Regions from separate parts of the Peteryoungia glycinendophytica genome, predicted to be linked through region 1. Evidence: predicted binding sites of a transcription regulator. Region 1 holds the regulator's gene; the other holds the start of a gene.
The links. Region 1 encodes HrcA, which represses chaperone genes, less so after heat shock. Its sites were predicted from a motif close to GTTAGCACTCNCNNNNNGNGAGTGCTAAC; they were not measured.

Region 1 (15,773 bases):
CAGGAGACTGACTGCCCGCCATCAAAACGGATTGCGACGAATGCTGCAGACCCCCACCGACATCCGTCAGGCAAACGGAGCCGCCTCAGATGCGGCAGCCTATCGTCGCGCGGTGGGCCATTCGGCGCGCGTGCGGCGGCTGCGTGTGCTTCTGCCGGTGGCGGCGCTGATCATCTCGTTGATCTTTATCGGAGTTTCGGCAGTGCGCAGCCTGATGCCGGAGGAGTTGCATATCGAATCCGCCAAGATCGAGAACGGCAAGATCGTGATGGAAAAACCGGCGATCTCAGGTCGCAATTCCGACGGGGTCAACTATTCGATGCGGGCAGACCGCGCCCTGCAGGACATCAAGAATCCAAACCTGATCAATCTCGAGACCATCACCGCGGCCGTGCCTGTAAACGACAAGGTGGTGGCGCGAATCGTTGCCCAAGGCGGGCTGTTCGACCGGGGCGCCAATCTGCTCAATCTCGACAAGCCGTTCACGCTCAATCTGTCGAGCGGGATCGACGCGCAGTTCAATTCCGCACGCCTCGATATTGCCGGCGGCACGATGGAAACGAAAGATCCGATCGCCATTCAAACCAAGGGCGCGTCGATTGTTGCGAACTCCCTCAATATGAAGGATAAGGGTCGAACAATGATATTTTCGGGGGATGTCAGGTTGAACATCGAGCCGTCCTCCCTGCGCAGCAATCGGTCAATGGAAACGATCCAGCCATGAAACATCGCCGCCTCTCCCCGCTCATGATCGCTGGTCTCGTGTTCGCTGCCGGCTGTGCCACCTTTGCCGGATCTGCGGCAATGGCTCAGACGAAGAGCAGCCAGATGGCCGGGATGAAGCTGTCCAACGATCAGCCGATCCAGATCGAAAGCGACGCGCTGGAGATTCGCGAGCAGGAAAAGAAGGCTTTCTTCACCGGCAACGTCAAGGTGGTCCAGGGCACCACCACGCTTCAGGCCGGCGCCATGACGGTTTTCTACCGTGGCGAGGGAAGCACGGTCACGCAAGGCAATGCCGATATCGAGAAGATCGACGTCTCGGACAAGGTGTTCCTGCAGTCGGAGACGCAGCAGGCAACCGCCGACAAGGGCTTTTTCGACATGTCGCAGCAGGTCTTCGTGCTCGAAGGCGACAAGGTGGTGCTGTCGGAAGGGCAGAATGTTTTCGTCGGCTGCAAGCTGACGGTGCACATGGAAACCGGCCAGGCCAAACTCGACAGTTGCGGGCGTCGCGTGCAGATCCAGCTCGACCCCAAATCGCAGAAAAAGTGACCGATCGGTTTGAACGTGCAAATTCCTTTTTTTTCCAGGACTAAGCAGGCCAACCCGGCGACTGCACCGGCAGGTTTGCCGGGCGACAAGGCGCGCTATGAAGGCACGCTGATCGCACACGGCCTGACCAAGACCTATAATTCCCGCCGCGTGGTCAACGGGGCATCGCTGGTCGTGCGCCGAGGCGAGGCGGTCGGACTGCTCGGCCCGAACGGTGCGGGCAAGACCACCTGTTTCTACATGATCACCGGCCTCGTGCCTGTTGATGCCGGGACAATCTCGATCAATGGCAATGACGTGACGTCGATGCCGATGTATCGACGCTCGCGGTTGGGCGTGGGCTACCTACCGCAGGAAGCGTCGATCTTTCGTGGCCTGAGCGTCGAAGACAATATCCGCGCGGTGCTCGAAGTGCATATCTCGGACAAGAAGCAGCGCGAGGCCAAGCTCGACGAGCTGCTCAACGAATTCCATATCGAGAAGCTGCGTAAGTCGCCTTCCGTGGCGCTCTCCGGTGGTGAGCGGCGGCGCCTGGAAATTGCCCGTGCGCTGGCGACCGATCCGACCTTCATGCTGCTCGACGAGCCGTTCGCTGGCGTTGACCCGATTTCGGTCTCGGATATCCAGAATCTGGTGCGCCACTTGACGGCGCGCGGGATCGGAGTCCTGATTACGGACCACAACGTGCGCGAGACGCTGGGGCTCATCGACCGGGCCTATATCATCCATGCCGGCGAAGTGCTGACCCATGGCCGGGCCAATGACATCGTCAACAATGCCGATGTTCGCCGCCTTTACCTGGGCGACAAGTTCAGCCTTTGAGCTGGACAATAAAAGTCTGCCCGCGCTCTCCTGCGGCTTGACCAAACCAAAATAAAAAGCAATTTTTGGGCCAAGTGGATTTCACCCTGCATTATTCGCAGTTTGCGGGGTGAATGCAGGGGAGTCGAGCGTCCGCCATGGCCTTGTCCGCGAATCTGTTCCTGAAACAGAGCCAATCGCTGGTGATGACACCGCAGTTGATGCAGTCCATTCAACTGCTGCAGATGACCCATATCGAATTAATGCAGTTCATCTCGCAGGAAGTGGAACGCAATCCGCTGCTCGAATTGAATGCAGATGACGGAGATTTGGGCTCGGACTCTGCCGATGCCGCCGACGCCCATGGCAGCGCCACCGTCAACAACGGCCAATCCACCGACGATACTGTTGCCAGCCCTTCGCTCGACAGCGACTGGTATGAGGGCAGCGGCAGCGAAAACCTCAATGACCGGCTGGACACGAATTTCGACACCGCCTTTGCCGACGAAGGCTCCAGCATGCGTCCCGATGCGCCGGAGCTTCTCGGGCAGTGGAAGTCGATGCCGGGGAATTCCGGGGAGACTGGGGAAGGCTTCGATCTCGACGATTTCGTTGCCGGGCAGATCAGCCTGCGTGACCATCTGAACCAGCAGATTCCTTTTGCTCTTCCGACACCTGCCGACCAACTGGTTGCGGCCGTCATGGTCGATCACCTTGACGAATGCGGCTATCTGCGGCTCGATCTCGATGAACTGGCGGCGCGACTGGGGCGTGCACGAGAGCAAATCGAAACGGTGTTGCAGACGCTTCAGACGCTGGAGCCTGCGGGCGTCTTTGCACGCTCGCTCAGCGAATGCCTGGGGATCCAGCTGCGCCAGCGCGACCGTTATGATCCGGCCATGGCTATGCTGGTCGACAATCTGGAACTGCTCGCCAAGCGGGATTTTGCCACGCTGAAGCGGCTGTGCGGCGTGGACGAAGAGGATCTTCTCGACATGCTGTCGGAGATCCGCAAGCTCAACCCGAAGCCAGGCGGCTCATTCGAGCACAGCGTCTCGGAATCGGTGACGCCCGACGTCGTCGTGCGCTCCGATAACAATGGCGGCTGGCAGGTCGAGCTCAATCCGGATGCGCTTCCCCGGGTGCTGGTCAATCACAGCTACATGGTGGCGGTGGGTCGCCAGGGTGTGGCCAAGGACAGCCCCGATCATGCCTTCATGTCGGAATGCCTGCAGAACGCGAACTGGCTCACCCGCAGCCTCGATCAAAGGGCGCGGACGATCAGCAAGGTGGCGGCCGAGATCGTGCGGCAGCAATCGGCCTTCCTGGATCACGGGGTCGATCACCTGCGGCCGCTGAACCTGAAAACGGTCGCAGACGCGATCAAGATGCATGAATCCACGGTCAGCCGCGTCACCACCAACAAATATATGCTGACGCCTCGCGGGCTCTTCGAGCTCAAGTATTTCTTCACGGTGTCGATCGCATCCGCAGAAGGTGGCGACAGCCATTCGGCCGAGGCCGTGCGTCACAGGATACGGGCCTTGATCGAGAAAGAAAGCCCTGAGGCGGTGCTATCGGACGACGACATCGTCGACACGCTGAAATCGAGCGGTGTGGAGCTTGCGCGCCGGACCGTGGCAAAATACCGCGAGTCCATGAACATCCCGTCCTCAGTTCAGCGTCGCCGCGAGAAGCGGGCCATGGCGAAGATTTCCTCCCACTGAGACCCCTGAAAATCCGGGAAATTAACCGGTCATTGACTTTTGCCGAGATGGCGGCTAGAAGCGCGCCGCAATCGACAGCGCACACTGTTGGCCCCGGAGACAATTGGCCGGATCATGCCCGACAAACGAAGGTACAGACTGCCCGCACCACTCTAAAAGCTTGGACGCGGGCGTCGCTTGGCGTAAAATGGGCACGTAACCAATCATAAGAAGGGAAACTCCATGAGTGTGCGTGTATCCGGCAAGCAGATGGAAATCGGTGAAACTTTCCGCCAGCGGATCGAAGACCGAATCCAGGATGCGGTTACCAAATACTTCGACGGAGGGTATTCCGGGCAAGTGGTCGTGGCAAAATCGCAGTCGCGATTTTCGGCCGATTGCCTGGTGCATCTCGATACCGGCGCGAACCTGCATGCCGCAGGCGAGGCCAATGATCCGCAAGTGGCCTTCGACACCGCCTTTGAGCGCGTCGAGAAGCGCCTGCGCCGCTACAAGCGCAAGCTGAAGGATCATCACGCCGGCGAAGCATCGAACCCGCCGATCGAGGTGGCCTACACGGTCATGGATTCCGTCGACGACGATCACGAGGAACTGCCGGAAGACTATGCGCCGACGATCGTGGCCGAAAGCACGAAGAAACTTCGGACCATGACGGTTGCTTCGGCAGTCATGGCCCTCGACATGACGGACGAACCTGTGCTGCTGTTCAGAAGCCCGGGAAAAGAACAATTGAATATCGTTTATCGTCGGAATGACGGTAATATCGGGTGGATCGATTCCGCCAACATCAAAGGCTGACGAGACTGGCGCGGGCGGACGTAAACGTTCGCCCGCCACCGGCTCAGACGCATGAAGGAAATTGATATGGCCTTGGCAGATTTGCTGCATCAGGATGCTGTCGTACCGACACTCAGGGTGAATTCGAAGAAGCAACTGCTTCAGGAACTCGCGGCTAAGGCTTCCAAGCTGACCAACATCCCTGAGCGCGAGATCTTCGACGTTATCCTGCAGCGCGAGCGGCTGGGTTCCACCGGCGTCGGCAATGGCATTGCCATCCCGCATGGCAAGCTCAACAAGGTCACCCAGATCACCGGCGTTTTCGCACGTCTGGAAACACCGGTCGATTTCGAGGCGCTGGACGACCAGCCGGTCGATCTCGTCTTTTTGCTGCTCGCCCCGGAAGGTGCGGGCGCCGATCACCTGAAGGCGCTGTCGCGCATTGCGCGCGTGCTGCGTGACCAGGACCTGGTCGCTAAGCTGCGCGCAACCGAATCCGCCTCGGCGATCTATACCTTCCTCAACGAAGAACAGGCTTCCAACGCGGCATAGACTGCGAGCGGCCGACAGCAGACATAAAAAAAGCGCCCTTCGAGGCGCTTTTTTCGTATGCGGTAAAGGCCTTGCTCAGGCCTTGGCAGCATCCTCGGCGGCAGCTTCGGCCTTCGGGCCACCCTTCGCAACGCCGACCATGGCCGGGCGGAGGACGCGTTCGCCGATCGCGTAACCGGCCTGCACGACCTGAACGACGGTGTTGTTGGCGACATCGGGATTGGGGACCTCGAACATGGCCTGGTGGAAGTTCGGGTCGAACTTCTGGCCGACCGGCTCGATCTTGCGAATGCCGTGACGTTCCATGGTCGCCAGCATGCCGCGCTCGGTCATCTCGACACCTTCGATGAGCGCTGTGACCGCAGCATCCGCGCCGGCGCGGGCGTCTTCCGGCAGGCTTTCGATGGCACGGCGCAAGTTGTCGGAGACCGACAGCATGTCACGGGCAAAACCCGTCATCGCGTAAGACTTGGCGTCCTTGATTTCCCGTTCGGTGCGACGGCGCAGGTTGTCCATGTCGGCTGCCAAACGCAGGAAGCGGTCGCGCAGGTCGGCATTTTCCGCCTTCAGAGCATCGAGGGCTTCGGCCGCGCCGCCTTCGGCGTCGGTCGTCGCTTCGGCGTTTGCCTGATCTTCCTGAGCTTCGGTAGCGTAAGCCTCTGCGGCGTCCGCGTCAGGTCCGTTCTTGTTGGTTTCTTCGGTCATGACGTTCTCCGAATGATTCTGCATTTTCGAACACGAGGTTCGATTTCGTGCCCGATATCAGGGTTTGGGGTGAAAAAATCAAGGGTCGCCGGCCAATTCGGCCTAACGCCCGGTCCGCGACAGGCGCGCCATGAGCTGGGCGGTGTAATCGACCATCGGCACGATGCGGGAATAATTCAGCCGCGTGGGGCCGATCACACCGACGGCGCCGACGATGCGGTCTTCGCCATCGCGATAGGGTGCTACGATGAGAGACGAGCCCGACAGCGAGAAGAGCTTGTTTTCGGAGCCGATGAAGATGCGCACACCCGGGCCACTTTCGGCAAGATCGAGGATCTCGATCAGGCTTTCCTTGCGCTCGAGGTCGTCGAAGAGCAGGCGCAGGCGATCGATGTCCTCAAGGTCGACCAGACCTTCGAGCAAGTTTGCACGACCTCGGACGATGAGGCGGGTGGGGTTCTTATCGGCCCCCTCCCCCGACCAGACCGCCAGGCCCCGCTTGACGAGGTCCTGGGACAAGGTATCGAGTTCCGAGGCGACCTGCGTCTTCATGCTGTCGATCTGGCTGCGCAATTCGCGCAGTGTCTGACCCGCCAAGTTTGCATTGAGGAAGTTGGCGGCCTCCGTCAACTGCGAGGCGGTGACGCCCGAGGGCAGGTCGATGATGCGGTTTTCGACCTGGTTGTGTTCGCCGACGAGCACGGCGAGCGCCTTGGTCGGCTCGAGCCGAATGAATTCGACATGCTTGAGGACCGGATCGTTTTTCGCCGAGATGACCAGACCGGCGCCGCGCGACAGGCCCGACAGCATGCGGCTCGCCTCGGTCAGCATGGTCTCGACCGGTTGATCCGGACTTGTCGGACGGATCTGGCGCTCGATGCTGTCTCGCTCGGTCTCCGAGAGGTCCCCCACCTGCATGAAGGCATCGACGAAAAAGCGCAGGCCAGCTTGCGTGGGCAGACGTCCCGCGCTGACGTGCGGCGCATAGATCAGGCCCAGATGCTCGAGATCGCTCATCACGTTGCGCACGGAAGCGGGCGACAGCGACATCGGCAGAAGGCGGGACAGATTGCGCGAGCCGAGCGGATCACCGGAGTCGAGATAGGTCTCGACGATCCGCCGAAAGACCTCTCTGGATCGGTCGTCCAGCGATGCGGCAACATCTGCGATGGTCGTCTTGGGTGCGGCCATTGTCAGCGCAGTGATGATCTCATTGTTTCCATGGGAAGAATATAGTCATTCGCATGCCGATGACAAAGGGCAAATTCGCCGGAAGTCCCGAGTTGCCGGGCGTTCATTCGGTTTTTTCTTTGCAAAGGACAGCCGCCCTCCTTAGAAGGCAGTGACAACCCAGGAGATACCGATGCGGCCATCCGGCAGAAAAACAGATCAAATGCGCAAAGTCTCGTTCGAGCGCAATTTCTCCAAGCATGCCGAGGGATCCTGCCTGGTGAAGTTCGGCGATACGCATGTGCTGTGCACGGCGAGCCTGGAAGACAAGACGCCACCGTGGCTGCGCAATTCCGGCAAGGGCTGGGTGACGGCGGAATATGGCATGCTGCCGCGGGCCACGGGCGAACGCATGCGCCGCGAAGCCTCTTCCGGCAAGCAGAGCGGCCGCACCCAGGAAATCCAGCGGCTGATCGGCCGGTCGCTGCGCGCGGTCGTCGATCTGGAGGCACTCGGCGAACGGCAGATCTCGATCGACTGCGACGTCATCCAGGCGGATGGCGGCACGCGCACGGCCTCGATCACCGGTGCCTGGATTGCGCTGCATGACTGCCTGAAATGGATGGAAGCGCGCAACATGGTGAAGGTGGAGAAGGTCCTGAAGGACCATATCGCGGCCATTTCCTGTGGCATCTTCGCCAACCAGCCGGTGATCGACCTCGATTACCTGGAGGACTCGGCGGCCGAGACCGATGCCAATTTCGTCATGACCGGTTCCGGTGGCATCGTCGAGATCCAGGGGACTGCCGAAGGCAAGCCGTTCAGCCAGGACGAGTTCCTGACGCTGCTGGGTCTGGCCCGCAACGGCATCGACGAACTGGTGACGCTGCAGAAGCAGGCGATCGGCTGAGGGCTGCCGGATGATCGAAGGTGTTCTCGAGACCGCACTCTACGTCGATGACCTGGACAAGGCCGAGACCTTTTATGGCGAGGTGCTGGGGCTTCAGACGATCCGGAGAAACGGCAATCGACACATCTTCTATCGTTGCGGATCGGGCATCCTGCTGATCTTCAATAGCGTGGAAACGCTGAAACCCCTGCCGCCCGGCTCGCTGGACGTGCCGAGACACGGCGCCACGGGGCCGGGCCATGCCTGCTTCCGGGTCACCGGAAACGATCTCGACGCCATGGCGGAGACGCTGAAGAAAGCCGGTATCGCCCTGGAATCGACCGTCACCTGGCCGAACGGTGCGCGATCCATCTATTTCCGCGATCCGGCGGGAAACAGCCTGGAATGCGCCGAGCCACGGCTATGGGATCTGGAATAGGACATTCACTATGCGCAAGCTCGACACCCGCACCATCGTCGTTGCCAGCCACAATGCCGGCAAGATCGCCGAAATCGCCGACCTGATCGGCCCCTTCGGCTTCTCGGCCAAATCGGCCAAGGACCTTGCTTTCGTCGAGCCCGACGAGACGGGCACGACGTTCGAGGAAAATGCGGCGATTAAGGCGCTGGCCTCTGCCAAGGCCTCGGGTCTGCCGGCGCTTTCGGACGATAGCGGCCTGGTGATCGATGCGCTTGATGGTGCGCCCGGCGTCTACACCGCCAACTGGGCCGAGCGGGAAGACGGGACACGTGATTTCCCCTGGGCGATGGAGAAGGTCGAAAAGGCACTTGCCGAGCGGGGCGCGACGGGGCCGGCTCAGCGAACTGCCCGCTTCGTCAGCGTGCTGTGTCTCGCCTGGCCCGACGGGCATACGGAATTCTTCCGCGGCGAGATCGAGGGCGTCATTGCATCTGCGCCCCGCGGGACGGCCGGCTTCGGTTATGACCCGATCTTCCAGCCGGAAGGTCACGCGCGCACCTTTGGCGAGATGACGGCGGACGAGAAACACGGCTGGAAGCCCGGCGACCCGGAAGCGCTGTCGCACCGGGCACGGGCCTTCAAGCGCTTCGTCGAAACCTGCCTGGAGGCATGAGCCGTTGACCGACAGGTCGTTTACGCTTCTGCCAGACACGGGCGAACCCGGCTTCGGGGTCTATGTCCATTGGCCCTTCTGCGCGGCCAAGTGTCCTTATTGTGACTTCAACAGCCATGTGCGCCACCAGCCTGTGGACCAGGCGCGTTTCGTCTCCGCTTTCCTCACCGAGATGAAGACGATGCGGGCGCTGTCGGGGCCGAAGACGGTGACCAGCGTGTTTATGGGCGGCGGCACGCCATCGCTGATGGATCCCACAACCGTCGGCGCCATTCTCGACGGCATCGCCGCGACCTGGCATGTGCCCGACGGCATCGAGATCACCATGGAGGCCAATCCATCCAGCGTCGAGGCGAGCCGCTTTCACGGCTATCGAGCGGCGGGCGTCAACCGGGTTTCGATGGGCGTGCAGGCGCTCAACGATCCGGATCTTAGATTTCTCGGGCGGCTGCATGATGTCGCGGATGCGCTGAAAGCCATCAAGCTGGCGCGAGAAATCTTTCCACGCATGTCCTTCGACCTGATCTACGCCCGGCCGAACCAGACGGTGGAAGCGTGGGAACGGGAACTGAAGGAGGCGATTTCCTATGCCGTCGATCATCTGTCGCTCTACCAGCTGACCATCGAGGAAGGCACGGCCTTTTACGGGCTGCACAAGGCGGGCAAGCTGATCGTGCCGGACGAGGAGCACGCGGCAACGCTCTATGAAGCGACGCAGGAGATTACCGCGCGCGAGGGCATGCCGGCCTACGAGGTTTCCAACCATGCGCGGCCCGGCGCCGAGAGCCGGCACAATCTCACTTATTGGCGTTATGGCGACTATGCCGGGATCGGCCCTGGCGCGCATGGCCGCCTGACGCAAGGGCGGACAAAAATCGCCACGGCGGCCCAAAAACATCCGGAAACCTGGCTTTCCGCCGTCGAGCAGGATGGCCACGGGATCGCCGATCGGGAGGATCTCGACAACGAGGCCCAGGCTGACGAATTGCTGATGATGGGGCTTCGGCTGCGCGAGGGGGTCGATCTCGCCCGTTGGCAGCAGCTCTCCGGTCGCGATCCAGACCCGGACAAGGAGCAGTTCCTGTTGGAGCAGGGTTTCATCGAGCGGCTGGGCAACTCCCGCCTTCGCTGCACCCCGACCGGCATGCTGATCCTCAATGCCGTGGTGGCCGATCTCGCCTGCTGAAGCAGAATACCGAAGTGGGTGTCAAACCGACGCTTGGTTGGACGACCTCAATGGCAGCGCCTGTTCCGAGACGAGCCCCGAGATCATTCCCATCGCCATGGCTCAGGCCAGGCCAGTGTGAAGATAGAGCCAGGTCGTCGGCTCTCCATCGAAGGCGCCGCCCGAGAGTGTTTCAATTTCGATGCCGACAAAGCCGGCAGCTTCGCAGAGTTTTGCCAGTTCTTCCCGCGTCGGTCTGTTGTAGTAGCGTCCGAAGCGGTCTGTTCCTTCTGCGCCGCCGGTCTTGAAGCTGGCATAGAGGCGACCGTGAGGACGGAGGGCCTTGGCAATGCGGGCGAGCACATCCGCCAGATCGGCCCTCGGAACATGCAGCAGGCAGGCATTGGCCCAAATGCCATCGAACTCCGCCTCATAAGCCAGTTCCTGGAACGGCAGCACGAGAACCGGTCGCCCGAGCCGGCGCTCGGCCTGCGAAGCCATGGAGGCTGATCCATCCGAAGGGGTGACGTCGAAACCCAGTTGAAGCAATTCCGCGCTGTCGCCGCCCGCCCCGCAGCCGAGTTCGAGGATGCGGGCACCGGCCGCCAGCCGCTCTACGAAACGGTTCAACTGCCGCTCCGGCAGATGCCGGTCGCGCGCCGCATAGAGGGCGGCGTTCTCCTCGTAGAAAGCAAGGGAAGGATCGCGGGTCACGGTCACCGCTCAAAAGAAAAGGCCGGCTTGGGAGCCGGCCTGGTGTGTCTCATTCGTTGATCAGGCGACGCAGCAGTTCGATTTCCTGCGACAGCTTCTGATCGGCGGAGATCAGTTCCTCGATCTTGCGCACGGCATGCAGGACCGTCGTGTGGTCGCGTCCGCCGAAGCGGCGGCCGATCTCGGGGAAGGAGCGCGGGGTCAGCGTCTTCGACAGATACATGGCGATCTGACGCGGCTTGACGATGACCCGGGTGCGACGGTTGGAGACGAGTTCCTGGCGCGAGACGTTGTAGTGACGGGCCACGACACGCTGGATGTCTTCGATGCGCACACGCTTCTGGTCACCGGCACCGACGAGGTGGGCCAGCAGTTCGTCGACCCGTTCGATCGAGAGGTTCGGCTCGAAGGAGCGGCGGAACAGAAGCTGGTTGAAGGCGCCTTCGAGATCACGGCCACTGCTGGTTATGTTGCGGGCAACATGCTCAAGAATATCGGAGGGGATGTCGAGCGACGGATCGTCCTTGCGGGCCGCATCCAGACGGGACTTCATCATGTCGAGGCGCATCTCATAGTCAGGCGCTTCCATCTCGATCGCAACGCCACCCTGGAGGCGCGAACGGACACGGGGATCAAGCGATTCCAGCTCCCAGGGCGCGCGGTCGGCGGCAACGACAACCTGCTTGGCGCTGTCGAGCAGCATGTTGAGGAGGTGGCAGAACTCGTGCTGGATCATCTTACCCTGCAGGAACTGCATGTCGTCGATGATCAGCAGGTCGATGTTGCGCAGCGAGTCTTTCAGCGTCAGGGCATCGTTATCGCGGATGGCGGTGGCGAAACGCCACATGAAATATTCGGCCGTCAGATACACGACGCGGGGCGCACGCGGGCTATGTACGGCCGCATTAGCAATCGCCTGGAGAAGGTGCGTCTTGCCGAGACCAACAGAGGAATGGATGAAAAGCGGGTTGAAGCGCACGGCGCCGGCGCCGGCTTCGGCGATCGTCCTGGCGGCCGCGAGTGCCACGCGGTTCGATGCGCCTTCAACGAAACCGTCAAAGGTGTAACGGCTGTCGAGGGGTGAGCCGAAAAGCGGGCTTGCGGTGCTGGCGGCGCGGCCGGTGACAGAAGACGGACCGGCAGGGGAGGCAATCTGGCCGATGTGCTGCGGACCCGGCTTGCGGCTCGCCGCCTGCTGCGGGGCGGGCTCTGCACCCGACTGACGCTCGTCAAGCGCCGGGCCACGGGTGTTGCGGCTCGCGCTGCGCACCATGATCTCGACCTTGAGGATCGACGGATCCTCGGCCTGGAAAATCGAGGTGATGAGATCGAGATAACGGTTGTTGATCCACGACTTCAGGAACGTCGTCGGGACTGTCAGGCGCACCACGCTCTTGGAGGCGGAGTGCAGCTTCAGGCGGCCAAACCAGCTCTGGTATACGTCTACGCCGACCTGGGCTTTCAATCTTTTGCTGAACCGGTCGAAAAGAGCGTCATGCTTCATTTCGGCATTGTCTCCCGCGCCCTCGGAGCATGCGGCGCCCAGCGCCGAATGTGCATTGTCCCCGTTCGCCAACGCACCGGCCGTCATAGAATTCGTCTGCATTTTGCCGCCTTCCAAATCATTCCAGGTGCCGGGCGCCTCTTAAGCCGTCCGACAGCCGCTTCTCTTATGGCGATCCTCAACCGGATCAACCGTCCCCGAATGGACTGGTTCCAAGCCTTCAGCCAAAGGCTTCGGATCAGTCCGGCCGCCATCCCCCCAAGACGACGACCTGCTCCCATTATAGTGCACTGCATCCTCGACATGCGGTCCACTGTCGCTCGATCCGGCCGCAAGCCCGATCGAGGCGCAAAACCGTCACCACGCGGAAACCACAGGGGCTGCCGATGCAATGCCGGTTACTTTTAGAGAAAACGGAATGGAAACACTCCGCTCCGGCAAAGGCTTGCGTGTCGGATCGGTATTGCTACCTTCCAGACTGTCTTTGCAGATCAGTCCCGCGCCCTTCGCTGGAGATCATTAATGCAGGATCAAAAGGCAAGATCAACACTGATTTTTACGCGAATTCGGCGCATGGCCATTGACTCTTGGTACTTCATTTTTGCGTCACATTCGGCTGAAAAAGAATCGCTTTTGAATCAAGGAGATTCACAATCAGTCCCGAATTGGACTTTCCTGAACGCGAAAAAATAAAAAATCTCTTGACTCGCGAAGCGCCCAACCTGCCCCAAGGGGAAGCGAGCCATCACACAGGCACCTCCCCCAAGCTATTGAAATGTATGTAGGTTTTCTGTCACGCCATTGACACGCTGCGGCGCACAAGCATATCCTAAAACACAATTTTAACGGGAGGTCGACGGATAACGCAAAAAGCCCGGCGAAACGCCAGGCTTTTTAGATTTTGTCAGAATGGTGTCTAAAATTAGACAGCCAGGGCCTTCACACGAGCCGCCAGGCGCGAAATCTTCCGCGATGCGGTGTTGGCGTGAACGACGCCCTTCGTGGCGGCGCGCTGCAGTTCCGGCTGGGCCGCCTGCAGGGCAACCTTGGCGACCGCTGCGTCACCCGAAGCGATGGCTTCTTCAACCTTGCGGATGAAACCACGGACGCGCGAACGACGAGCCTTGTTGACTGCAGTGCGGGCAGCGATCTTGCGGGTCGCCTTTTTCGCCGAAGAAGTATTGGCCATAGATGCCTCTCTCGAAATTCAAACCAAAGCCCACCACCGCCGCGTCGGGTCGTTGCGACCTGCCATACCAGCACTTGGGGAGCTGTTTCATGGAAAGGCGCTAAAGGCTTTTCCAACCGTGGGCGGGCATATAGCGGGAAAGCGCGAATGCGTCAACGCGGATTCTGCAGATAACGCGCCCTTCCGGGCGCTTATCTGTTGCGAAAGGCCGGCTTGCGCTTCTCGACGAAGGCCGCCATGCCTTCCTTCTGGTCTTGCGTGGCGAAGAGGGAGTGGAAGAGACGGCGTTCGGAACGCAGGCCTTCGGTCAAGGTCTGCTCGAAAGCGCGGCTCACTGCCTCCTTCGCCATCAGCACGGCGGGCAGCGAAAAGGCCGCGATCTTGGCGGCGGCTTCCAGGGCCTCGTCCAGCAGGCGCTCCGGTTCGACCAGGCGGGCAACCAGGCCGGCGCTTTCGGCTTCCGCCGCATCCATCATCCGGCCGGTGAGGCAAAGATCCATGGCCTTGGCTTTGCCGACTGCCCGCGTCAGCCGCTGCGAGCCGCCCATGCCGGGAATGATGCCGAGCGTGATCTCCGGCTGGCCGAATTTGGCGGTCTTCGAGGCGATGATGAAGTCGCACATCATGGCAAGCTCGCAGCCACCCCCGAGCGCGAACCCGGAGACGGCGGCGATGATGGGTTTGCGGAACCCCGCGATTTCGTCCCAGCCGCCGATGAAGCCGCCGGTATAGGCATCGACGAAATCGAGCGACTGCATCTCCTTGATATCGGCACCCGCCGCGAAAGCCTTTTCCGAGCCGGTCAGAACCACGGCGCCGATGCCTGAATCCGTTTCCAGTTCTCCGAGCAGCTGGCGCAATTCGCGCATGACGGTGGAATTGAGCGCGTTCAGCGCCTGGGGCCGGTTGAGCGTGATGATCGCGACCCGGTCTCGGCGTTCGGTCAACAGCGTTTCGAATGACATGTCTCTCTCCCTGGCTGGCCCTTCGAGGCTCACTTCTGGCACCGGCGACAATAGAATGTCGAGCGGCCGGATTGAACTATCCTTTCGACGGTACCCCCACAACCCTCCGTTAGGCAGTCCCGCCCCTCGCGATCATAGGCGCGGAAGAAGTGCTGGAAGTAGCCGAGGGTGCCATCGGTCTGGATGTGATCGCGCAAGGAGGAGCCGCCGGCCTCGATGGCGTCTGCAATCACCTCGCGGATGGAAGAAGCTAGCAATGTCAGCTCTTGCTTCGGCTTGCCGGTCTTGGTGACCAGGGTCGAGACCTTGCGGGTGGGCGACAGGTGCGAACGCCAGAGCGCCTCGCAGACATAGATATTGCCGAGACCGGCAATCACCTTCTGGTCGAGGAGCGCGCTCTTCAGGGGCTGGCTGCGATCAGCAAAGCGCGAGGCCAGATAATTGGCGGACAACATATTGCCGACGGGCTCGGGGCCGAGGTCGCGGAAGGCGGGGTAATCGTCGAGGTCCGCACGGTCGACGAGATCCATGAAGCCGAAGCGACGCGGGTCGTTATAGATGACTCGGGCCGGCCCCTCTGCTCGATCGAGATGAAATAGCACGTGGTCGTGTTTTTCGTCCTTGCTGCGTTCGTGATGGAAGACGCCGGGGGTGTCTGCGGCCTCCCCCTCCTCGATGCGGAAGGAGCCGGACATGCCGAGATGGGCGATGATGGTGGCACCATCCTCCAGATCGATCAGCAGGTACTTGGCGCGGCGCGACAGGGCCGCAATGCGGCGGCCTTCGACCCTTGCGGCAAAATCGCGCGGCAGGGGAAAGCGCAGATCGGGACGGCGCAACTCCAGGCGCTCGATTCGCGTGCCTTCCATCGTCGGCGCCAAGCCGCGGCGGACTGTCTCTACCTCTGGCAATTCCGGCATTTCAGCCCATCTTTCTGTTTGAAGCGCCTGTTTTACGGTCTATAGACCAGCCTTGAAGCCGGTGCACTTGCGCAGATAGCGCGTGGAAGCCCTTTTCGCTATGGTCCGCCCGACCTGTCCGACACGTGGAGTAAATCGATGACCGAGAGCCGCATTTCCGCCGATGGTGGCATGGAAACTTCCTATGGGTTCCGCCAGGTCGACGAGCAGGAAAAGCAGAACCTGGTCAACGAGGTCTTCCACAAGGTGGCCAAGCGCTACGACATCATGAACGACGTGATGTCAGCCGGGCTGCACCGCGTCTGGAAGGATGCGATGGTCGCTTC
Region 2 (15,773 bases), on a different contig from region 1:
GGTCGTTCTGGTAACCGATGCCGTATGTTCAGGCCTGGATGAGACGCATGACGCCTCACTCGCTCTACTTTCCAAGCCTTTTTCCGCGCAGATGACCACGCTGTCCACCGACGAGCTTCTCGCAGTCATTGCCGACCAAAGGTAAGCGGGTTAGCCCCGCTCCCCGGCTAATACCGCCACGGTCTGGCCTTCCAGCACGTTGCTGATCAGGATCCTCTTGGACACCGGCGAAACCTGGTCCGCCAGTGCGTCCCGCCACGTCATCTCGGCCAGTTCACCCGGAAGGGAAACGGACGTATCCGCCCAGAATTCAGCGGGGCCCAGCCCAGTGGCATCCGCCAACATCGCCAGAGGCAGCCGGCAGGCGATGGTAATGACTGCCTCGGAACCTGCTTGGCGTGCAAACGCAACGATGTGGTGGCTCTTGGCGCCGTCCACCTCAAGCGGGAGATAGCCTCCCTCCGCGAAAAGCCGCGGGTGCCGGTTGCGAAGGCGAAGCGCCCGGCCCACCAAAGCCTGCTTGACCCAGCCCGAAGCCAGGGCCTGCGGATCGGAAAAGGCAACCGGAGCACTCGGCTCGAACTGCGCCAGTGTTTCGAAAGGCGGAGGTCGGCGATTATCGGGATCAACAAAGCTGAGGTCGATCCCCTCACTGCCCTGGTAGACATCGGGAATACCGGGCGCCGTCAGTTTCACGACCGTCTGAGTGAGCCCGTTGATCAGGCCGGCGACGATAATCGGCTGGATGCGAGAAACGAAAGTCTCGACAAACGCGTGATGGTCGAGCAAGAGCCCGCGCACATAGTCGGTGACGGCACGCTCGTATTCCTCATCAACTGCATTCCAGTCGCTCCGAAGCTTCGCCTCGCGCAGCGACTTCTCCATGAAAGCTGAGAGTCGGTCAGCGAAATCGGCAAGCCCTTCGCGGTCATCGGCTGTCAGATCCACAGGCCAGTGGGCGATCAGCGCCTGGAAGATCATCCACTCGATTTCCGGCTCAGGCGCTGGTCCCTCGCTCAAGGTCTTGACCAAAGGCCGGGCGAGTTGCCGCCATGTGTGGATGAGAGGGCCCATAGCTTCGGCGTCTTCGGCGAAGGCGAACAGCCGGGCCCGCGCATCCTCGCCTCGCTTGGTGTCATGGGTGGACGATGCAGAAAGCCCGTGCGGCTGCTCCTTTGCCCGGCGCGCCATCTCCTGATGGAAATGGGCAAGCCCCTCATCCGGCGGCTCCAATTCTCCGCCCACTTCATTGAGCGCGAGGAATTCGCCATGGCGGAAGAAAAGCGTATCTTCAAGCGACTTGGCCATCAGCGGGCCGGTCAACTGCTGGAATCGCCGCCGCAGAACGGCCTCCCCCTCTCCTGCGGATGTGGCCTCCCCTTCGCCCTTCAGCAGTGCCACGATACGGCCAGCCGCCTGCCTCTCCTCCTCCGACAAATTGCGTGAAGCCTCGAGCAAAACCTCGTCGAGGAGAGCGGCATCCCCGGCTGATAGGCCATTGTCGCTGCCATATGTCCTGTAGCGTGGAAAGGCGAGGAGCAGTTCCTCAAGAGCCACCTGCACAAGCGGCTTGGGAAGACCAGTCAGTCGAGCTGCCTCGCGGCGCAGCGCTCCGACCTCGCCTGCGAAATTCACGCGGATCATCTGCCGCTTGGCGGCGCGCATCTCGAGCAGGATATCGGATGGCCCTCCGCTGACCTGCTCATAGGCCTTTCGAACGGCGCGAAAGCCATCCCCTTCCAGAAGTACGGGCACCTGGGCGGCGATGAACTCGTAACCAGTGGTGCCCTCTACCGGCCAGTCCTCGGGAAGGCTTTCGCCCGGCGCAAGGATCTTCTCCACCACGAGGTAGACGTCGGGCCCGATGGCTGCGCGCAATTTCGCAAGATAGGTCGCAGGATCTGCCAGTCCATCGACATGATCGATCCGCAGGCCTTGGACAATATCGTCGCAGACTAGGTCGAGCACGGTCTGATGCACGTCCTCGAACACGGCCTGATCCTCGACCCGCAAGCCGACCAGCCCGGCGATTTCGAAAAAGCGGCGATAATTCAGCCCCTCCGCAGCCTCGGTGTAATGCATCAAGCGCCAAGGCTGGAGGCTGTGCAGGAAGACCAGAAAGTCGGCATCGCGGGCCCGCGCAGCAAGCGCCCGCAGCAGAGGTTCGCAGTCGCCGCCGTTGCACAACGTCAGAACCTTTTCATGAAAGTCCGCGGCATTCTCAGCCTTCGCCGCTCGGCCGAGTTCCGCAAGCCGGGTGGCCATCGGGTCCGTCGCTTCGCTCAGTACGGCAGGATAGGTGGTAGGCGCCAGCGGATAGAGGCTGTCGAAATATTTGAGCGCCAGCCCCCCTTCGCTCCGGTCGAGCGCCAGGGAAAAGCCCCCTTCCATCACCACCTGCTCGAAGCTCGCCCCGAGAAAGGGCAGCGTCAGCTTCTGGTTCCAGTCGATATCGAAGTGGCGGGCATAGGGACTGGCCTCGCCCCAGGTAACGACGCTGCGCCACCACGGGTTTTCAAGGCTGGCCGCCATATGGTTCGGGACGATGTCCAGGATCAGGCCGAGGCCTTCTGCTTTCAAAGCCCGGGACAATCGCTCCAGCCCATCCATGCCGCCGAGGACGGGATCAATGAGGTTGGCGTCCGTGACGTCATAACCATGCGTCGAACCCTTTGTGGCAGCAAAGATCGGCGAGGCATAGAGATGGCTGATGCCGAGCCGTTTCAGATAGGGCACGAGTCCAATGGCACGATCGAAGTCCATCCCGTCGCGAAACTGCAGACGGTAGGTCGAGACGGGAATGGGCATGCTGACATCCTCGGGAGAAACTTTGGGCGACGCTGCGTAACGCCGCCAACCCCGGGTTGTTCCCAGCAGATCGCCTTAGTGCAGCTTGATCTCGCCGTCCACCTTGCGCCACTCGTTCGGCCCAATCAGCCGTTTGTGGCTGAAGCGCACGGAGTGCAGGTCGCCATCGAGATTGGTCCGCCAGAAATCGAGAAACTTCGTCATCTGCGGGAAATCAGGCGCCAGATCGTAATCCTGCCAGAGGAAGGTCTGCAGAACGGAGCGAAAGTCGGGCAGCCGGTAAAGGATGTGTGCGGTGGTGAGGCCGTATCCCTCCATCTGGAGAGTAAAGTCTTTGGATGATGTCATGCGTTTCCCTCATGTCGTTGACGATAAAAAGTTTGACAAAACTGCGTGAAATGGCAAGAGGGTCGCAAAAATTGTGATGATAAATCAGGCTGTTAGCAGCAAACCTACGAGAGTGCTGATTTTTTTCATCAGCCCCTCTTGAAACAAAAAATCGGAAAAACCAGATCATCGCGCGCCGGATGCCTCACATGGGTCCGGCGACCCGTCCGGACCCCATCCGGTCCGGCCTTTGGGGACGTTCAATTTTGTTTGTCCAGGAGGAAAACATGAAGTTCCGTCCGCTGCACGACCGCATCGTCGTCCGCCGCGTTTCGTCCGAGGAGAAGACCAAGGGCGGCATCATCATTCCCGACACTGCCAAAGAAAAGCCGCAGGAAGGCGAAGTCATCGCCGTCGGCCCCGGCGCTCGCAACGACCAGGGCCAGATCGTCGCGCTCGACGTGAAGGTCGGCGATCGCGTTCTCTTCGGCAAATGGTCCGGCACTGAGATCAAGATCGACGGCGAAGAGCTGCTGATCATGAAGGAAGCCGACGTCATGGGCATCATCGAAGTCCAGGCCGCAGAAAAGAAAGCCGCCTGAGAACTATCAGTCATCATTTGCCTTTGAGGAGTGAACCATGGCTGCAAAAGAAGTGAAATTCCACACCGATGCCCGCGAAAAAATGCTTCGCGGCGTCGATATCCTCGCCAATGCCGTGAAGGTGACGCTGGGTCCCAAGGGCCGCAACGTCGTCATCGACAAGTCCTTCGGCGCGCCCCGCATCACCAAGGACGGCGTCTCGGTCGCCAAGGAAATCGAGCTTGAGGACAAGTTCGAGAACATGGGCGCGCAGATGCTGCGCGAAGTGGCCTCCAAGACCAATGACCTTGCCGGTGACGGCACCACGACCGCAACCGTTCTGGCCCAGGCCATCGTCAAGGAAGGCGCCAAGGCCGTGGCCTCCGGCCTCAACCCGATGGACCTCAAGCGCGGCGTCGATCTCGCCGTTGAAGCCGTTGTGGCCGAACTGAAGGCGAATGCCCGCAAGATCTCCAACAATGCGGAGATCGCCCAGGTCGGCACCATCTCCGCCAATGGCGACACCGAAATCGGCCGTTACCTGGCCGAAGCGATGGAGAAGGTCGGCAATGACGGCGTGATCACCGTCGAGGAGGCAAAGACGGCCGAGACTGAACTCGAAGTGGTCGAGGGCATGCAGTTCGACCGCGGTTACCTCAGCCCTTACTTCGTCACCAATCAGGAGAAGATGCGCGTCGAACTCGACGAGCCCTATATCCTGATCCACGAGAAGAAGCTGTCGAACCTGCAGGCCCTGCTTCCTGTTCTCGAAGCTGTCGTCCAGTCCGGCAAGCCGCTGGTTATCATCGCCGAAGACGTCGAAGGCGAAGCGCTCGCCACCCTCGTCGTCAACAAGCTGCGCGGTGGCCTGAAAGTTGCAGCCGTCAAGGCTCCGGGCTTCGGCGATCGCCGCAAGGCCATGCTCGAGGACATCGCGATCCTCACCGGCGGTACGGTCATTTCCGAAGACCTCGGCATCAAGCTCGAGAACGTCACCCTCAACATGCTGGGCCGTTCCAAGAAGGTGTCGATTGAGAAGGAAAACACCACGATCATCAACGGCGCCGGCTCCAAGACGGAGATCGATGGTCGCGTGGCCCAGATCAAGGCGCAGATCGAGGAGACCTCCTCCGACTACGACCGCGAAAAGCTGCAAGAGCGCCTGGCAAAGCTTGCTGGCGGCGTCGCCGTCATCCGCGTCGGCGGCTCGACCGAAGTCGAGGTGAAGGAGAAGAAGGACCGCGTCGACGACGCCCTGCATGCGACCCGTGCGGCCGTCGAGGAAGGCATCCTGCCCGGCGGTGGCGTTGCCTTGCTCCGCTCGGTCAAGGCGCTCGAGAACCTGAAGGCCCCGAACGACGACCAGCGCGTCGGCATCGACATCATCCGCCGCGCCATCGAAGCCCCGGTTCGTCAGATCGCCGAAAATGCCGGTGCCGAAGGCTCGATCATCGTCGGCAAGCTGCGCGAGAAGGCTGAATTCGCCTATGGCTGGAACGCCCAGACCGGCGAATATGGCGACCTCTTCGCCCAGGGCGTCATCGACCCGGCCAAGGTGGTGCGCACCGCGCTGCAGGACGCAGCCTCCGTTGCAGGCCTCCTCATCACCACCGAAGCGATGATCGCCGAGAAGCCGAAGAAGGAAGCAACCCCGGCCATGCCGGCAGGCGGCATGGACTTCTAAGGCCAGGAAGAACGGAATACGGGAGGGCCGCTCTCTTGGGCGGCCCTTTTTTCTGGTGGATGGCAGGGACCTCAGGCGGCCAGCGAAATTGGGCTTAGACCTTCAAACGTCGGACGGGCAAGGTAATAACCCTGTATGAGATTGACGCCGAGATCCGTCAGCACCTCCATCTCGTCCGCCGTCTCAACGCCCTCGCAAACGACGGTGACGCCAAGATCATGCAGCATGGCAAGGGTGTGGCGCACGACCACCTGCTTAATGCTATCGGTATCGATGCCACGGATCAGATCCATGTCGAGCTTCACCAGATCAGGCTGGAACCGCGTTAGCAGGTTTAAACCCGAATAGCCCGCTCCAAAATCGTCGATCGCCGTCTTGAAGCCGATTTCGCGATAGCTCCGCAGAATGTTGAGGATGTGATCGGTGTCGAGCTTCTCGACCTCGGTGAATTCAAAAATGATCCGGTCCAGCGGAAAGTCCGTCCGACGGGCAGTCTCAAGGGTCTGGCGGATGCAGGCACGCGGCTCGTAGACCGCATTTGGCATGAAGTTGATCGAGAGATGCGGCATATCCGTCCGCGGGAAGAGGCGGCTCGCCAGTTCGATCGCCCGCACCCGGCATTGCTGGTCGAAAGCATAGCGGTTGTCGGGATCGATGAGGGAGAGCACGCCATAGGCACCGCTGCCATCCGCGCCCCGAACCAGGGCCTCATGAGCAAAGACCTGCCTCGACCGCATGTCGACAATGGGCTGGAAGGCCATCGAAAAATCGCGTTCGAACTTCGCTCCGCCTCGGCAACCCTGACACGACACCTGAACACTCCTTCAATACCGGTTTCGAGAAAAACACGTGTCGCTTAAGGAAGGTTGAAGGCGCTACGCAAGTACTTCCAAATTTTGCAACCCTCCGCGACGGCTTGTGCGTGATCTTTTTTGGGCATCGCTTCATTAGTTCGTTTTATTCAAATATGCTTGATTTCGTAGCCGATTCGAGACGGCTGCGGGGCTAAATGACTTAGCTGGGGATGCGGACATGACTGACCATACGGAAATCGAGACCTGGGCAATGGTGCGGGCGCAGCAGATCGTCATGCAACAGGGGGCGAACCTGGTGGTTGCAGCCCAAAGGCTGGATCACAGGAAAACCACTGCCAATACCTACGCCCTGAGGGCGGCAATCATGAAATCGCTGGTCGAAGCCCTCTCCTCCCCTCCGGCTGGAATGCTCAGCCAGATGCAGGCGGGGGAGTAACCCGGTTCCAAACGATAGACGCCGCGCCTGCGAGGCAGAATACGGCGTCTTCTCCTTGGGAGGATCGGTAAGGGGCCCGCAGAGGCTGCCGGCTTTAGTTTTTATTGGGCAGACGCTTCGGCGGCTGCAAGCTGCCGGCGGCGCTTGGCCCGCCAGCCAAGCAGAGCAGGCAAAACAGCGACAGCAATTGCGAGTGCCCACAACACCAGCGAAATCTTGCTCTGGAACAGGATGGAGATATCTCCGCCGCTGATCGCCAAGGCATTGCGCAGATTGACCTCCATCACCTTGCCCAGAACGAAGCCGAGAATGATCGGCGCCATATCGAAGCCTGCCTTGCGCAACAGCCAGCCCGCAAGACCGATCGCCAGCATCAGGTAGATCGCGAAGATCGATGCATGCGTTGAGTAAACGCCGATGACCGAGAGCACGAGAATACCGGGCACCAGGATCCAGTTCGGCATGGTCAACACGCGGGCGAAGATGTTCACCAGTGGCAGGTTGAGCGCGAGCAGGATGAAGTTGCCGACGAACAGCGAGGCGACGAGACCCCCGACGATTTCCGGCCGTTCGACGAGAAGCATCGGGCCGGGCTGGATGTTGTAAAGCATCAGCGCGCCCATCATGACGGCCGTCGTGCCGGATCCCGGAACACCCAGCGTCAACATTGGCACGAAAGCGCCTGCAGCCGTTGCATTGTTGGCCGCTTCTGGAGCTGCAAGGCCCCGCACATCACCGTGGCCGAACGTTCCTTCGGTGTCGGAGATCCTCTTTTCTGTCGTGTACGAGACGGCACTGGAGACCGATGCCCCAGTTCCCGGCAGTACGCCGACAATGAAGCCGATGAAGGAGCCGCGCAATGTGGCGCCCATGCTCTTCACCACATCCGACATCCGGGCCGTCATGCGGCCGAGCTCGCGGATCACGGTGACGCCATTGGTCTGGTGCTCCAGGATCAGCATCGCTTCGGAGATCGAGAAGAGACCGATGACCAGGGTCACGAACTCGATGCCATCGCCGAGTTCCGGTTCGTTGAAGGTGAAGCGATAGGCGCCGGAAGTGGCATCTAGACCGACGGTGGCAAGCATGAGGCCAAGCACGCAGCCAATCAGGGTCTTGGTGGGCTGGGAGCCGACCATCGAACCGAGGGTCGCGAACGCGAACACCATCAGCACGAAGTATTCGGCAGGGCCAAAGCCGATAGCGAGGCCAGAGAGCAGCGGCGCGAAAAAGGCGAGGCCGATGACACCAATGATCCCGCCGATGAAGGAGGCGATACCGGACAGCGCCAGCGCTTCGCCGGCGCGTCCCTGCTTCGCCATCGGATAGCCGTCCATCGCCGTCATCACGGCACCGGCATCTCCCGGCACGTTGAGCAGGATGGACGAGATGCGGCCGCCATATTCGGCACCGCAATAGACCGAGGCGAGGAGGATCATCGTGCTTTCGGCGGGCAAGCCCATCGAGTAGGCGATCGGCATCAAAAGCGCGATGCCGTTGATCGGGCCGATGGCCGGCAGCGCACCGACCAGGGTGCCGATGAAGCAGCCGATGAAACCGATCAGCAGGTTCTGCCAGGTGAGGGCAATGCCGAAGCCATGCCAGAGATATTCGAAGCTCATGAAACGATCCTTTCAGGTCCTGGCGACGGTCAGCCGAAAATCGCGCCGGTCGGCAGATAGACCTCGAGCAAGAAGGAGAAGATGAACCACCAGAGGGCGGCATGAACGACACCGCCGATCAGCGACAGTTTGAGCGGCGCGCCAAAGATCCAGCCGGTGACGGTAGTCAGGAGAAAGATCGCCGCGGCAAAGCCCAGCGGTTCCATCAGCGCCACGCTGACGATCAGTGCGACGGGAACGGCGAGCACCCGAACGAGCGACTGCCCGGTCGGGAAACCTTCTGCCGAACCCGGAAACTTCAGATAGAGGAGCGCGAGCAAGCCGAGCAGGACCGAAAGCATTACCGGCACGACACGTGGCCCGAGCGGATCCGAGGAGAAGGCATATTCGATCATGCTGCCGCCAATGCCATAGGCGGCCGCAAGCAAGAGCAGGACCAGCGCACTGATGCGTCCGATCAACTGATGGGTTCTCGTGTTTTCCGACATGTGTGATCTCCTGACTTGAAAGCAAGCCCGGTCCCACGGACGTATCCAGGGGCTTCAAGCCTTCAGCCTCGGCTGCGACAGATTGAATTTTGAAGCGTTAAGCCGCCCCGAAGTGAGGCGAGCAGAGCGATGCGGCCCTTAAGGACCGCATCGCATCGGGATCAGAAGCCGGCTTCTTTCGCCAGGATCTTGAACTTCGCGACGTCGCTCTTGACGCGGTCATCGAAGTCCTTGCCGACCAGCGTGAACTCGAACAGGCCGCGCGTCTCGCGTTCCTTGGCGAATTCCGGTGTCTTGCTCATGGCGTCGAAGGCATTGACCCACCAGTCGTAGTCGGCGTCGGAAACGTCCTTGCCGACATAGAAGCCGCGCCACACCGGCCACTCGATGTCGAAGCCCTGCTCCTTTGCCGTCGGGATATCCTTCAACTCACCCGGCAGCCGCTCTGGCGACATGACGGCGAGGATGCGGACCTTGCCGGCAAGGTGGTGCTTGCCCATTTCCGCAGCGTCGCCGGAACCCACCTGCACATGGCCTCCTTCGAGGGCTGTCAGCACAGCGCCACCGCCTTCAAGGGCGACGTAACGCATCGTCTTCGGATCCTGCTCGGCAGCCTTGGCGATCAACGAACCCTTCATCCAGTCCTGCGACCCCACTGCACCGCCGCCGGCAATCGCAAAAGTCGTCGGATCGGCTTTGTAGGCGGCGACCAGGTCGGCCATCGTCTTATAGGGCGAGTCGGCATTGACCACGATCACGCCGAAGTCCGCGCCCAACGCACCGAGCCAGCGGACGGCACTTTCGTCATACTGGCCGAACTTGCCCTGAGCGATCAGCAGCGCTGAGCCGGAGGATGCGGCCGTAATCAGGTTCGGATCGGTGGCACGCTTGGAGATGACGTGGTTGTAGGCAACGGCGCCGACGCCGCCTTCCATGTAGGTGACCGCCATCGGCTCCTTGATCTGCTTGGTCTCGAGCAGGGCATTGGCCGCAAGGCGGCAGGTCAGGTCGAAGCCACCGCCCGGCTTGGCGCCGGCGAGGCATTCAGGCTTGGTCGGCTCGGCCATGGCTGAGGTCGCGGCAGCAAGCCCGATCAGGGCCGCACCGGCCAGGAATTTCATCGTGTTGCGGATCATCATTCTCTCCCGAATGTCTGAGCTTTCCTCGGACAATCCCCGCGCAAGGCAACGGAAGAACCGCACGCGAATGATCATCCGCATGGTCCTCAAGGCGATGGCGTTGGGATCCTCCCCAAATGCCGGCAAGAGCTTCCTCCTCGCGCCGGCCGGACATTGATAGGCCTCAATCCTGTCACGATCCTGTCAAACCCGTTAACCGCGTGACAGCACGACCGGCACCGCTTGATCGCCGTCTCCAGACATGCGACCGTCGGCCATGCGCATTCTGCTCGTGGAAGACACGCTCGATGTCGGCGAGGCCATCAGCCGCCGCTTTGAAACCATCGGCCACACGGTCGATTGGCAGACGGACGGCCGTGCCTCCTCGGAAATCCTCGATTTCACAGAATATGATCTGGTCATCCTCGACGTGATGCTGCCGGGCCTGGACGGCTTCTCGATTCTCAAACGCCTTCGACAGAACAAGAATCCGGTACCGGTGCTGGTCCTCACTGCCCGCTCTGAGATCGATGATCGGGTAGGGGCGCTCGATCTCGGCGCCGACGACTACCTCGTCAAACCCTTCGATTTTCGCGAACTGGAGGCACGTGCGCGTGTCCTGATGCGCCGTAGCAGTGGCGGTGAGGCGACCAATATCATTGTCTGCGGCGACGTGCTGCTCGATCGCTCGCAGCGCTCGGTGCGCGTCGGCAAGCGCGAGGTACAGTTGAAGCGTCGCGAAATGACGCTGCTTGAAATTCTGGCAAGCCGTCCGGGGCGCATCTTCAGCAAGGAGCAACTGCTCGACCAGTTGTTCGGCTTCGAGGAAGCGGCGGGCCCAAATGCCATCGAACTTTACGTCGGCCGTCTGCGCAAGAAGCTGGAGGGTGCCAAGGCCCGGATTGTGACCGTGCGCGGCATGGGCTATCAACTGGTGTCCGATGCAGAGGACTAAACCCTCCCTCTTTTCGCGGCTCGTCCTGCGTGTCGCCCTGGTTCTCGCCGGAGGCGCTGCTGTGCTGATGACAGCCGCATGGCTTTATGCGCGGGCAGCAGCCGACGAAGCCTATGATCGGCTCTTGCAAGGCGCGGCGATCCAGATCCTCGACAGTCTCGTCATCGAGGACGGCAAGATCGCCGTCAACCTGCCCCCTAGCGCCTTCGAATTGCTGGGGCTCGCCCCGCGCGATCGCATCTTCTACCGCGTCATCGCGCCGGACGGAAAGACGCTCACCGGCTATGACGATCTCGCTGCCAGCACCGACAAGGAACACAGCTTGAACGGTCTACTGTTGGAAACGAGCCGCTACCGCGGCCAGCCGGTGCGCCTTGTCCAGACCAGCCGCGCGATCTCCGATCCGAGCATTGGTGGCTGGGCGCATGTCTTGATCGCCCAGACCACCGAGGCCCGGCAGGCACTCACGACGGAGCTCACCACCCGGGCCCTGATCCTGGTGATGATCATGAGCCTGCTGGCGCTCGCCGGTACCGTGCTTGCAGTCCGGTATTCGCTGCGCCCGCTGGATGCCCTCGGCGCGACCCTTCGCCGACGCGATTCCCAGGATCTGACGCCGCTGGCCGTGGACGTGCCGCGCGAATTGGCGCCCTTCGTCGACTCCATCAATCACTTCATGCGCCGGCTGGACGAGCGTCTGAAACTTCTACAGCGCTTCATCGCCGACAGTGCGCACCAGATCCGCACCCCGCTTACCGCCCTCTCCGCCCAAGTGAGCCTGATCGACGAAGAGGCGCTATCGGAAGCAAACCGCCGCCACCTGAGCCGTGTGCGCAACCGCACCACCGAACTCGCGCGCTTCACCACGCAACTGCTCAACCACGCCATGGTGATTCATCGCTTCGATTCCGCACAGCTCTCGCCGCTCGATCTCACGGACGTCGCCCGCAAGGCTTTCCGGGCGGCTGTGCCGATCACCATCGATCCGGATACTGTCGTGTCTTTTGAAGCGCCCGACGAAACGCTGACGATCCTCGGCGACGGACTGAGCCTGCGAGAGGCCATCGTCAACATTATCGACAATTCGCTGCGCCACGGAACGTTGTCGAAGCTCGAGGTCCGGGTGACCAAACGCGGCGACTTCGGTCTCGTCGAGGTCGAGGATGACGGCCCCGGCATTCCGCCGGCGGACTGGTCGCATGTCACCCAACGCTTCGTGTCATCCAAATCGGGCGAAGGCAGTTCCGGTCTCGGTTTCGCCATTGCCTCGGAAGTCGCCGGTGCATTGCGGGGGGCGCTGTCCTTTCGCGAGAAGACACCGGACCGCGGCTTCACCGTCGTCCTCGAACTGCCCCTGCTGCGGAGGGAAAACGCATGATGGCGGCCCGCTTCCTGACGTCTCTTCTGCTTCTGGGCGTAAGCCTTCTGTCGGGCCCGAACGCAGCACGAGCCCTCGAGGGTGAACGTGTCGTATTTCCCGCCCTTGCTCCCGAACAGGCGCGTCTTGTCGTCAACGGGGCGACCGATGCCGACGCAATGAAGCCTCTGATCCTCGACTTCCAGCAACTGGCGCCGGAGGTGACGGTCGAGTTCAACGACTACGTCACCAACGACCTGTTTCGCGAGGCCGAGGCCGCCTGCCGCAACAACGCGGCCTATGGCGACCTCTTGCTCTCTTCCTCTGTCGACCAACTGGTGAAGCTTGCCAATGACGGCTGTGCGCAGGATCATAGATCGCAGGAAACCGAACGGGTCGCCTCGTGGGCAAACTGGCGCGATGAAGTCTTCGGCTTCACCTTCGAGCCTGCCGTCATCGTGTATGACGGCAGACGTGTGCCTCCCGAGGATGTGCCCCGCTCTCATGTGGAGATTGCCGAACTCCTGCGCGCCAAGCCGGACCTTTATCGCAACCGCATCGGCACCTATGACGTCCGCGTCTCCGGCATCGGCTATCTGCTCGCCTTTCACGACGCGCTTCAGGCGCCGACCACCTATGGCCGCCTGCTGGAAAGCTTCAGCCGCGCCGACGTCGTCACACGCTGCTGCAACAGCGAGGTCCTGGGGGAGATCGCCAATGGCCGGCTGCGTATCGCCTATAACGTGCTCGGCTCCTATGCCTATGCCGCGTCACGGCGCAATCCGGATCTGCGCGTGGTGATTCCGCGTGATTATGCGCTGATCCTGTCGCGCGGCGCGCTCATCCCGGAACAGGCACCCAATCCCGGTCTCGCAAAACGTTTTCTCGACTATCTCCTGTCACCGCGCGGACAGAAGGTGGCCCGCGAGAAAGCCTTCTTCTTCTCCGAAGATGCACCACTGCCACCCGATGTCGACGGCCCCATGTCGCTGATCGAATCCGGCATCGGACGCCCGATCCGCATCGGACCGGCTTTGCTGGCCGCGCAAGACCAGGCAACCCGTGACCGCTTCATCGCCAACTGGTCGTCGCTCTTCTCGCCCACACCACCCTGATCCCGCAACGAAATAGCCGCCGGCGATGTCCCGCCGGCGGCTTTGAACTTGGCTGATCCTTGTGTCGCGGATCAGGCGGCGCGGTGATGGGGCGCGCTTACCCGTGCACGGCCTTCCGGCGCCAGCTTGAACTGGTTGACCAGTTGCATCAGCGCATCCGCCTCGTCCGCCAGCTGGCGGGTGGCGGCATTCGTCTCCTCGACCATGGCGGCATTGCGCTGGGTCATCTGGTCCATCTCATTGACCGAGGAATTGACCTCGCCGAGCGCATTCGACTGATCGCGGCTTGCCCTAGCGATGACAGAGACGCGTTCCGCAACTGTGATGATGTTCGCCGAGATTTCGGCCAAAACCGATCCGGTCTGCTGGACCAATTTGGAACCCGACGACACCTCGGTGCTGGACTTGTGGATCAGGTCCTTGATCTGCTGGGCAGCTCCGGCGGAGCGCTGTGCAAGCTCGCGCACTTCCTGCGCGACAACCGCAAACCCCTTGCCTGCTTCACCGGCACGCGCCGCCTCGATGCCGGCATTGAGCGCGAGCAGATTGGTCTGGAAGGCGATCTCATCGATGACATCGATGATCTGTACGATCTGGCCCGACGCATCCTCGATCCGTCCCATGGCGTCAATCGCGCTCGCGACAACTACGGACGAGGTATCAGCCCGACCCTTGGTGTCGGCCACGATCGCATTCGCCTGTTCGGCTTGTTCCGCCGACTGCTTGACGGTCACCGTGATCTCGTCGACGGCAGCCGCGGTCTCTTCGAGCGATGCCGCCTGCTGCTCCGTGCGCTTGGCAAGCTGGTCGGCCGCACTGCTCATTTCGGCGGCATTGCGCTGGATCATGTAGGTATTCGAGCGGATCTGCGTCATCGTATCCTGCAGATGCTCCAGCGACTGATTGAAGTCGGTGCGCAGCTGCTCGAGACGACCGTTGAACGGCGTATCGATGGTTTCGGAGATGTCCCCCTTGGCCAACCGGCCGAGACCGGCTGCAAGTGCATTGACGGCGAAGTTGATCTGCCGGTCGATCTCCTGCTTTTCGAGATCGTTGCGGCGACGTTCTTCCTCGGCCTCAGCCCGTTCGGCTTCGCTGCGGCTCTCGATTTCGATCTTGGAGAGGGCGTTCTGCTTGAACACGCCGAGTGCACGGGCCATTTCGCCGATCTCGTCGACGCGGCTCTCGCCGTTGATCTTGGTATCCAGGCCACCTTCTGCCAGACGGCGCATGGCACCCGTGATCTGGCCGATCGGACCCTTGAAGGTCAGGACAAGACCGATACCAGCAAAGATCGAGATCAGGATGCCGATGCCGGTCGCGCCAATCGAAATGGAGTTGGCATCGCGACGTTCTTCGCCGGCCGACACCTTCTGCATTTCCGCAAAGGTGGTGAGCTGCTTCCAGATCACGTTGAGGTCGGAACCAGCCTGATCGTAGCTCGCCTTGCGCGCCTGGCTGACCTTGACGAGTTCGACGCTGGCACCGGCCATGGTCTCGATCGCAGGCGTCAGCTCTTCCTTGACCTGCATGAAGATCGGCTGGTCGGCAGCGCTGGTACCCAGCATATCGAGCGAGGCCTTGAGGGCCTTGAACTGCTGGTCGAGCAGCGCGCGGTTGTCATCAGTCGGCTCCAGCAGGAAGCGGGCCATCATGATCTGCAGACCGTAACCCGCCGACATCAGCTGGCGACCGTCATTGATGACAGCCTGCGCCTTGGCGAGCGGAGCGTCGAGTTCACCGAACTTGATCGTCGCGTCCTTCATCTTCTGCTGGGCGGCAAGGCCCAGATAGGAATTCAGCTGTGTGAAATTGCGCAGCGTCCCCTGCAGTTCCGTGATCACCGCATCGGAGCGATCATTAGCATCGAGGACCGCCTTCAACTGTCCGGCAATCTTGTCCAGCGTCTTCGCTGCAGACTTGTTCGCCTGGGGCAAAATATTGGCCAGCATCTGCTGCCGCGACACGATTTCGGGAAGACGGGCCGAAATGACGGCAAATTTCTCGTCCGGTGTCTTCGCCTTGGTAAAGGCCGAATTCGTTTCGCTGAGGAACGTCCCCGAGCTGCGGATACCTTCTGCGTCGCGCAGCATCGACTTGGCGGCCGCGTCATCAGCCTGAACGGCCTTTTCCATGTCGGTCATCGCGGCGGTGATCTTGTCCTGCGAATCCACGACCTGCGCATTGCCCTTTTGCAGCGATGCAACCAGCGCGGATTCGGATTCGTGCAGCCGCCACAACTCGTCGGTGCGGGCGACGACGGTATCGACCAGCGCACGAGCCTGCTCGAGTTCGGAACGGCCGTCAGCATCTGCGGATAGTTGCGACAATGTCGTCTGGAGATCCTGCTGCTGCTGCTTCAGGCGCGTCGTCACATCATCGCGCGACTGCGGGGTCGTGTTTTCCAGGAAGTCGGTCATGGAAGCGGAGACATCACGGAACCCGCTGAGCGACTGCAGCACGCTGT

Region 2: groES (co-chaperone GroES) is a predicted target of HrcA. The motif match lies at 3,248-3,276, and genes of this name have one in related genera.

Annotation. Positions count from the first base shown of each region.
Region 1 covers NZ_VFYP01000001.1:325,775-341,547, reverse strand. Annotated here, with positions in the region: gene lptC (LPS export ABC transporter periplasmic protein LptC) at 41-724, shown strand; gene FJQ55_RS01705 (LptA/OstA family protein) at 721-1,275, shown strand; gene lptB (LPS export ABC transporter ATP-binding protein) at 1,297-2,097, shown strand; gene rpoN (RNA polymerase factor sigma-54) at 2,235-3,803, shown strand; gene hpf (ribosome hibernation-promoting factor, HPF/YfiA family) at 4,026-4,601, shown strand; gene ptsN (PTS IIA-like nitrogen regulatory protein PtsN) at 4,668-5,132, shown strand; gene grpE (nucleotide exchange factor GrpE) at 5,208-5,837, opposite strand; gene hrcA (heat-inducible transcriptional repressor HrcA) at 5,940-7,028, opposite strand; gene rph (ribonuclease PH) at 7,201-7,917, shown strand; gene FJQ55_RS01665 (VOC family protein) at 7,928-8,335, shown strand; gene rdgB (RdgB/HAM1 family non-canonical purine NTP pyrophosphatase) at 8,346-8,990, shown strand; gene hemW (radical SAM family heme chaperone HemW) at 8,995-10,176, shown strand; gene FJQ55_RS01650 (class I SAM-dependent methyltransferase) at 10,279-10,869, opposite strand; gene dnaA (chromosomal replication initiator protein DnaA) at 10,919-12,475, opposite strand; gene rpsT (30S ribosomal protein S20) at 13,296-13,562, opposite strand; gene FJQ55_RS01635 (enoyl-CoA hydratase) at 13,754-14,527, opposite strand; gene mutM (bifunctional DNA-formamidopyrimidine glycosylase/DNA-(apurinic or apyrimidinic site) lyase) at 14,557-15,447, opposite strand; gene ubiE (bifunctional demethylmenaquinone methyltransferase/2-methoxy-6-polyprenyl-1,4-benzoquinol methylase UbiE) at 15,586-15,773, shown strand, end outside.
Region 2 covers NZ_VFYP01000003.1:231,190-246,962, forward strand. Annotated here, with positions in the region: partial or broken gene FJQ55_RS18230 (cysteine hydrolase family protein) at 1-145, shown strand, start outside; gene treY (malto-oligosyltrehalose synthase) at 151-2,808, opposite strand; gene FJQ55_RS18240 (usg protein) at 2,884-3,156, opposite strand; gene groES (co-chaperone GroES) at 3,423-3,737, shown strand; gene groL (chaperonin GroEL) at 3,775-5,400, shown strand; gene FJQ55_RS18255 (EAL domain-containing protein) at 5,472-6,161, opposite strand; gene FJQ55_RS18260 (hypothetical protein) at 6,433-6,651, shown strand; gene FJQ55_RS18265 (tripartite tricarboxylate transporter permease) at 6,753-8,273, opposite strand; gene FJQ55_RS18270 (tripartite tricarboxylate transporter TctB family protein) at 8,303-8,761, opposite strand; gene FJQ55_RS18275 (Bug family tripartite tricarboxylate transporter substrate binding protein) at 8,923-9,897, opposite strand; gene FJQ55_RS18280 (response regulator transcription factor) at 10,157-10,834, shown strand; gene FJQ55_RS18285 (sensor histidine kinase) at 10,902-12,212, shown strand; gene FJQ55_RS18290 (ABC transporter substrate-binding protein) at 12,209-13,306, shown strand; gene FJQ55_RS18295 (methyl-accepting chemotaxis protein) at 13,378-15,773, opposite strand, start outside.